Regions from separate parts of the Aeromonas rivuli genome, predicted to be linked through region 1. Evidence: predicted binding sites of a transcription regulator. Region 1 holds the regulator's gene; the other holds the start of a gene.

Region 1 (4,213 bases):
ACCAGCTCGAACAGCATCATGGCCGGGCGCGCATGCATGCCCAGCTTGTTCTTCACTTCTACCGAGGCGGAAACTGTCATCTGACCTCCCGTTGGGCCATCAATGTTGCGGATCGCGTTTGTCCAGGGTGCGATGGCGGATCTGCACGTTCTTGCCGAGCCCCTCAAAGGTGCGAGCCAGCTGTTCGGCGATAAACACCGACCTGTGCTGGCCACCGGTACAGCCAATGCCGACCGTGAGGTAGCTGCGGTTGTTGCGCTCCAGGGCTGGCAACCAGGTCGCCAGCATGTTCTCTATCTGCAGGGTGAACTGCATCACGTCCGGCTGACTGGCCAGGTAGCGAGCCACGGGCTCGTCCTTGCCGGTAAAGGGCTTGAGTTCGGGGATCCAGTGCGGATTGGGCAGGAAGCGGGCATCGAACACGAAGTCGGCATCCTTGGGAATGCCATATTTGAAGCCGAACGACTCGAACACCAGCACCAGCTCGTTCTCTTTCTTGCCGAGCACCCGGGTCTTGATGAGCTCGCTCAGGTCATGGATGCTGAGGCTTGTGGTGTCGATGCGCAGGTCGGCGCTGGCCGAGATAGGCGCCAGCAGATGGGTCTCTTCACGGATCGCCTCGTCCAATGAGAGGCGCTTGCGAGACAGCGGGTGCAGGCGGCGGCTCTCGCCATAGCGCTTGAGCAGAGTACTGTTCTCGGCATCGAAGAAGAAGCTGCTGTACTGCACCCGGCCATCGTTGCGCACCTGAGCAAGCAGCGTCTCTAGCCGCTCCGGATCGCTGGGCAGATTGCGCACGTCTATGCTGACCGCCAGCTTGTCGTACTGACTCTGTACCGACACGATCAGCTGGGGCAATAAATTGACCGGCAAGTTGTCGACACAGTAATAACCGAGATCTTCCAGCACCCGCAGGGCGACTGTCTTGCCCGACCCGGATCGGCCACTGACTACGATGAGCTGCATCTTGCGCCCTCCCACAACAAGGATTGATTAGAGCTGAGTGATGCCCATCAGGCGGAGATCATGATCTGGTAGAGATCATCATCGCTGCTGGCCTGGCGCAACTGGCGGCACACCGCCTTGTCACCGAGCTTGGATGCCATCAGGGAGAGGGTCTTGAGGTGCTGCTTGCACTCGCTCTCCGGCACCAGCAACGCAAACAGCAGATCGACGGGCTGATTGTCGATGGAGTCAAAGGGGATGGGTTCTGCGAAGGTCATCAGGACGGCCGTTGGCGGGAACTCGTCGCCGATACGACCGTGGGGAATGGCGATCCCGGCACCTATGCCGGTGCTACCCATTTTTTCACGGGCAAGCAGACATTCAAACAGGGCCTGGCGTGAGGTTCCCAGCCGCTCGGCGGCCAGTTCGCTGATGATTTCCAGGGCGCGTTTCTTGCTGGTACAAGGGACCGCACTCTTGGTGCAGTCCCGACTCAGTATGTGTTCAAGTTGCATAGTTATTTTTGATTTAGCTTGTCTTTGTGCTTGATGATCTGTCGATCAAGTTTGTCGAGCAGGCTATCTATCGCAGCATACATATCTGCATGTTGTGAGTTGGCGAACACTTCGCCCCCGCTGACGTGTAGCTTGGCTTCGGCAATCTGGTTCAGTTTTTCTACGCTCAACACCACGTGAACATTGTTGATCTGGTCAAAGTGACGCTCGAGTCTGGCAAACTTGTTATTCACATAATCACGTAGTGCTTCGGTGATCTCTACGTGGTGTCCGGTCAAGTTAATTTGCATAACGTCTTCCTTTTGTTTTGCCTAAACCAGGCGTTTGCGCTGATTGGACGGTGGTATCAACAAGGATTCACGGTATTTGGCGATCGTGCGTCGTGCCACCATAATACCCTGTTCGGCCAACAAATCCGCGATCTTGCTATCACTTAACGGTTTCGCCGGGTTCTCCGCCGTCACCAGCTTCTTGATCAGGGCGCGAATTGCAGTCGATGAACATTCACCTCCTCCTTCGGTATTGACGTGGCTGGAGAAAAAATACTTCAGTTCGAAGATGCCGCGCGGGGTATGCATGTACTTCTGGGTAGTCACCCGGGAAATAGTCGATTCATGCATCTCCACCGCCTCGGCGATGTCGTTGAGCACCATGGGTTTCATGGCCTCTTCGCCATATTCAAAGAACCCCTGCTGCTGCTCCACGATGCAAGTGGCAACTTTCAGCAGCGTCTCATTGCGGCTCTCCAGGCTCTTGATGAACCATTTTGCATCTTGCAGATGGGAGCGAATGAACTGGGTATCCTGGCTGGTACGCGCCTGGCGGGCCATGGCCGCATAGGTCTCGTTGACCCGAATGCGCGGTGCCGAATCCGGATTGAGCTCCACCACCCAGCGATTCTGACGCTTGATGACGGACACATCCGGGATCACATACTGGGAGTCACTCTGCACCACCCTGTTGCCGGGCCTCGGCTCGAGCTGCTGGATAAGGTCGATGACCTCCTTGAGATCCCCCTCCTTGAGGCGGGTCTTGCGCGCCAGGGTGCGATAATCACGATTGCCCAGCAAATCCATGTGCTCGCCAATCACCTCCCGCGCCTCGGCCAGCCAGGGCAGATCGGGGCTGAACTGACCTAACTGGATCAGCAGGCACTCTTGCACCGAACGGGCGGCGATGCCCACGGGATCGAAATGCTGCACCCGCTTGAGCACGGCTTCCACCTCGTCGAGCTCTACCTCAACCTCTTCGCTGCTCACCGCCTGCCGGATATCCTCCAGAGGACTGGTCAGGTAACCGGACTCATCAATGCCATCGATGATGGCCAGGGCGATGGCGGCATCGACATCGCTGAAGGGGGTGAGTCGCATCTGCCACAGCAGGTAGTCCTGCAGGTTCTCGGTGGTTTCCCCCTGATAGACGCTCTCTTCCCCCTCAAAGACGGGCCCTGCACTCTGGCCAGTACCGGCGGAGTAGACATCATCCCAGCTGCTGTCGACCGGCAACTCGTCAGGCATCTGTTCCTGCGCCATGGCCTCGCTGCTGTCGAGCTGACTCTCGTCTTGCTTGACCTCGGCATGGGTCTCCTGCAGCTCGGCCTCTTCTTGCTCGAGCAGGGGGTTGTTATCGAGGGCTTGCTGGATCTCCTGCTGAAGTTCCAATGAGGAGAGCTGGAGCAGACGAATCGCTTGTTGTAACTGTGGCGTCATGGTCAATTGCTGACCGAGGCGCAACTGGAGTGTCGGCTTCATCTACGTCGGGATATCCTTATATTCAGCGAGGCGGTCATCAGGCAGCAAAGGGTGATTTCCCCTTACTATAGACTGAATTGATCGCCCAAATAGACACGCTTGACCTGTTCATCGGCCAGGATCTCGGCGGGAGTGCCTTCCGCTATCATCTGGCCATGGCTGACGATATAGGCCTTCTCGCACACGTCCAGCGTCTCCCGCACGTTGTGGTCGGTGATAAGCACACCCAGGCCCCGCTCCTTGAGGTGCTGGATGATCTTCTTGATGTCGATGACGGAGATGGGATCTACCCCGGCAAAGGGCTCATCCAGCAGGATGAAGCGCGGTTCGGCGGCCAGGGCACGGGCTATCTCGACTCGGCGTCGCTCGCCACCGGACAGGCTCTGGCCCAGGTTGTCGCGAATGTGGGTGATGCTGAACTCTTCCAGCAGCTGTTCAACCTTGTCTTCACGCTCCTCCCGACTCAGCCCCTTGCGGGTCTGCATGACCCCCATGAGGTTGTCATAGACGGAGAGGCGACGAAAAATGGACGCTTCTTGCGGCAAGTAACCGATGCCATTGCGGGCACGGATATGCATGGGCTGCAGGCTGATGTCCTGCTCATCGATGGTGATAAGGCCCGCATCGCGCTGCACCAGGCCAACAATCATGTAAAAAGAGGTGGTCTTGCCCGCACCGTTCGGGCCGAGCAGACCCACGATCTGGCCAGTGCCCACTTCCAGGCTGACATCACTGACCACCATGCGCTTCTTGTAGCTCTTCTGCAGCCCTGCTGCTTTCAACACGGCCATGGTTTATTTGTCCTGCTTCTTGTCGGCGGGCTTGTCGAAGTTCTCAACCTGATCAGGCAGGAAGACCGTCTTGACGCGATTGGTCTCCCCCTTGCTCTCGGCGATCATCTTCTGCTTGACGATGTCATAGCGAATGAGGTCGCCGTTGACCTGGCTGTCCTCCTGCTTGAGTTCACCGTTGCCGGTAATGGTCACCAGGCGGTTCTTCAGC
Region 2 (4,213 bases), 540 kb from region 1:
GGCGCTGCTGCCCAAGGGGCGCCACCGTTATTACCTGAGTGCGGGAGTGCTCTATGCCAATGACCCTCTGCCACCCCATGTCAGCCGGGTCTTCCTGCGCTGGCTGCCAAGCTACCCCATCTTTGCGCGCAGCGACGCCGGGCTCAAGTTGCAGCAAGAGTGGGATAGAGGCATGGCGCGTCTCATCGACAGCGGGGAGCTGACCGGGCTCTACCGGGAGAATCACTTGCTCGACTACTACAGTGATTTTTTACGGGGCCTCAAGCAGGAAAGGCGGGCTCAATCTGACCAATGACCCTTGGCCAGCCGATCATGGGGGATGACGCTGACCGTGACGGCCAGGCTTATGCCGTCACTGGGTGGCTATATAGGCCACCCTCTGCTCTCTTATGACGCTTGTGATCCGGTGCGAAGACGTTTGGCCAGCCGGTCATGAGGGATGACGTTGGTTGTAGTGGCCAAGCTCATGCATCCCTGGGGGGGATAGACCACATCCTTATTCCTCTGGCTTGCGCAGACGTTTGGCCAGCCGGTCATGAGGGATGACGTTGGTTGTAGTGGCCAAGCTCATGCATCCTTGGGGGGGATAGACCACATCCTTATTCCTCTGGCTTGCGCAGACGTTTGGCCAGCCGATCATGGGGGATGACGCTGACCGTGACGGCCAGGCTTATGCCGTCACTGGGTGGCTATATAGGCCACCCCCTGCTCTCTTATGACGCTTGTGATCCGGTGCGCAGGCGCTTGGCCAGCCGGTCATAGAGGATGACGTTGGTTGTAGTGGCCAAGCTCATGCATCCCTGGGGGGGATAGACCACATCCTTATTCCTCTGGCTTGCGCAGACGTTTGGCCAGCCGGTCATAGAGGATGACATTGACCGTGGCGGCCAGGTTCATGCAGCCGTGGGTCGGGATATAGACCACCCGTTTTACCCCGGCGAACAGCGCCGGTTCCAGGGTGCCATCCTCTGGGCCGAAGATGTAGAAAGCCCGTGCCGGATGGTCGAACTCCGGCAAGGGGGTAGCTCCCTCAATCAAGTCCACCAAGACCGGCTCGCACCCAGCGGGCATCACGCCGAGCAAGTCATCCACCCCGAGCAGGGGGATCTTGTCCACCATCTGTTTGGTGTCAGTGGCAAAGCGACGTGCCAGTTCGAAGCGGCTGCCGGTATAGCACACCTCATCGGCGCCATAGCAGCCCGCGGCCCGCAGCACGGCCCCCACATTGCTTGGTGACTTTGGATTGACCAGGCCCAGGCCGACATAGTCGCTCCCCGTCTCCCTTGCAGACTCGACGCAGCCTCTGTTGTTCTGTTCACTCATCTCGCTCTCCTGGTTTGCGGCGCCATTATAAAGGGCCATGCCCCGTTCTGCCCAGCCCACCGCTCTTGCTGGCTTGGCAACCCTGTCGGACCTCGCTCGCCTGTCCAGGCTGGGGCAGTTGCACCGAGTTGGGGAGCCATGAGGGAGGGCGAGGATCCAGCGTTGGCGCTGGCAGGCGTCCGGCAGGCTGGCAAGCTCTTTGCATTATCTTGTGCTGATAGACCACCAACAATATCAATGACAGGACAGAGGCGTCCGTTCCCTTCGATGGGGCGGACGCCTTTTTATTGCGGGCAGGCAGGAGGAAGGATGAAGACCACATGTGCATATTGCGGTGTTGGCTGTGGCATCAGCGTCACGCAGCAGGCGGGCGAGTGGCAGCTCGAGGGGGACAGCGCTCATCCGGCCAATGGCGGCGCACTCTGCGTCAAGGGGGCCAGCCTGCTGGAGACCCTGGCCTTTCCCCAGCGTCTGCTCTACCCCCGCCATCGGGGCCAGCGCATCAGCTGGGACGAGGCGCTCACTATGATGTCGGCCCAGTTCAGCCGGATCATGGCGGAATCCGGCCCCGAGGCGATCGGCATCTACCTCTCCGGGCAGCTCACCACGGAAGATTACTATGTGGCCAACAAGCTGATGAAGGGCTACATCGGCAGCGCCAATGTCGACACCAACTCCCGGCTCTGCATGTCCTCGGCCGTGGTGGCCCAGCAGCGGGCGTTCGGGGAGGATCTGGTCCCGGCCTGCTATGAGGATCTGGAACTGGCGGATCTCATCATCATCACCGGGGCCAACACGGCCTGGACACACCCGGTACTGTTTCGCCGCATCCAACAGGCGCGCAGCCGCCGTCCCGAACTCAAGCTGGTGGTGATGGATCCCCGCCGCACCATGACGGCGGAGCAGGCCGACTTGCATCTGGCCCTGCGTCCCGGCACCGATGTGGCGCTCTGGAACGGCTTGGGCCGCTACCTGCTCGATCACGACATCTGGGACCGAGATTATGTGGCGGCCCATGTCAGCGGCATCTCGGCCCTGGCTCGGGAGCTGGACGATCCCGCCTGGATGCCGGAGGCGGTGGCCCAGCATTGCGATCTGGCCCTCTCCGATCTGCTCGGTTTCTACCAGCTGTTCGCCCGCCACCCGCGCACCCTCAGCCTCTACTGCCAGGGCATCAATCAGTCCAATCAGGGGACGGACAAGGCCAATGCCATCATCAATGCGCATCTGCTGACCGGCCGGATAGGCAAGCCCGGTGCCTCCCCCTTCTCCCTCACGGGGCAACCCAATGCCATGGGCGGGCGCGAGGTGGGCGGGCTGGCCAGTCAGTTGGCCGCACACATGGGCTTTAGCGACGCGGAGCGCGATCGCCTGCAGCGTTTCTGGGGCAGCCCACGGATGGTGACGGGGCCTGGCCACAAGGCCGTCGAGTTGTTCGAGGCGGTGCACAGTGGTCAGATCCGTGCACTCTGGGTGCTGGGCAGCAACCCGGCGGCTTCCCTGCCAGATGGCGACCGGGTGCGGGAGTCCCTGGCGCGCTGCGAGTTTCTGGTGGTCTCCGATCTGACGGCGCAGACCGACACGGCGCGCTATGCCAATCTGCTGTTGCCCGCCCTTGGCTGGGGTGAGAAGAGCGGCACCGTCACCAACTCGGAGCGCTGCATCAGCCGCCAGCGCCCCTTCCTGCCGGCTCCCGGTGAAGCGCGTCCCGACTGGTGGGCCCTGGCCAGCCTCGGCCAGCGTCTCGGCTTTGGGGAGGCGTTCGCCTTCGCCGATGAGCATGCCATTTTCAGCGAACATGCCGCCCTCTCCGGCTTTGAAAACCGCGGGGAGCGCCAGTTCGACATCTCGGGGCTGGCCGGGCTGACCCCAGCCCAGTTCGAGGCGCTTGCCCCCCTGCGCTGGCCGGTCAATGAGGCTCACCCCCAGGGGTGCGATCGGTTGTTTGAGGATGGTCGCTTCCCTACCCCGGATGGCCGGGCCCGCTTGTTGCCCCTGAAACAACAGGCCCCCGCACTGGAGCCGCTGCCACCCGGAGCAGGAGTGCCCTTGCTGCTCAACTCGGGCAGGTTGCGGGATCAGTGGCACACCATGACCCGCAGCGGCCATGTGCCTCGCCTGCTGGAGGCCGAACCTTGGCCTCGGGTCATGGTGGGGCCGGCCAGCCTGCTCAGCCTGGGGCTGGATGCCGGGGATCTGGTCTGCCTGGACAATGGCCGGGGTCAGGTGCGGGTGCGGGTGGGACTGGATGAGGGGTTGCGGGAGGGGGAGGCCTTCTTGCCCATGCACTGGACCGACAGCCAGTGCAGCCAGGGCGCGGTCAACCGGCTGGTAGCCCCGCGCACGGATCCGCACTCCGGTCAGCCCATGTTCAAACAGGCCAGGGTGAGGCTCAACAAACAACCCACCCATTGGCAGGGCGTCTGGCTTGGCCAGCAGGCGCCTGCCGAGCGGGGGGACTGGTGGGCGCGCCGCCCTCTGGAGGGCGGGGAGTGCTGGTTGCTCGCCTCCTGGTCAGAGGGGATGAGTGAGTGCTGGCAGCGACTGGCCCTGGATGGGCACTGGCTGCGCCTGCCCGTCAAGGGGGGCTGGCTCGCCATTGCCCTCTCCCAGGGACGGATCCAGAGCCTGCTGCTGGTCGGCGAGCGTTGGCCGACCCTGAAGGTTGAGTTGCTGGCGAGCCTGCTCGGCTTGCCTCTGCAGGCTGGGGCCCTCAGCCAGACCCTGAGCGATGCCTTTGCCGGCGACTCCCGGCTCGTCTGCTCCTGCTTCCGGGTGACGGAGGCGCGCATCGTCAACGCCATCCGCGAGCAGGGGGTGAGCGAACTGGCGGGGCTGCAGGGGCTGCTTCAGTGCGGCAGCAACTGCGGCACCTGTCTGCCAGAGATTG

What was found. Region 1 encodes sigma-54, which starts transcription at its own class of promoters, with help from an activator protein. Its sites were predicted from a motif close to TGGCACNGTTTTNGCTT; they were not measured.
Region 2: a site for sigma-54 is predicted at 1,512-1,528, ahead of KYK33_RS04885 (nitrate reductase). Genes of this name have one in related genera too.

The regions. Positions count from the first base shown of each region.
Region 1 is NZ_CP079742.1:465,158-469,370, reverse strand. Features, by position in the region: gene npr (PTS phosphocarrier protein NPr) at 1-80, opposite strand, end outside; gene rapZ (RNase adapter RapZ) at 100-966, opposite strand; gene ptsN (PTS IIA-like nitrogen regulatory protein PtsN) at 1,014-1,460, opposite strand; gene hpf (ribosome hibernation promoting factor) at 1,463-1,750, opposite strand; gene KYK33_RS02105 (RNA polymerase factor sigma-54) at 1,772-3,211, opposite strand; gene lptB (LPS export ABC transporter ATP-binding protein) at 3,277-4,002, opposite strand; gene lptA (lipopolysaccharide transport periplasmic protein LptA) at 4,006-4,213, opposite strand, start outside.
Region 2 is NZ_CP079742.1:1,009,501-1,013,713, forward strand. Features, by position in the region: gene KYK33_RS04875 (substrate-binding periplasmic protein) at 1-295, shown strand, start outside; gene KYK33_RS04880 (RNA methyltransferase) at 823-1,323, opposite strand; gene KYK33_RS04885 (nitrate reductase) at 1,633-4,213, shown strand, end outside.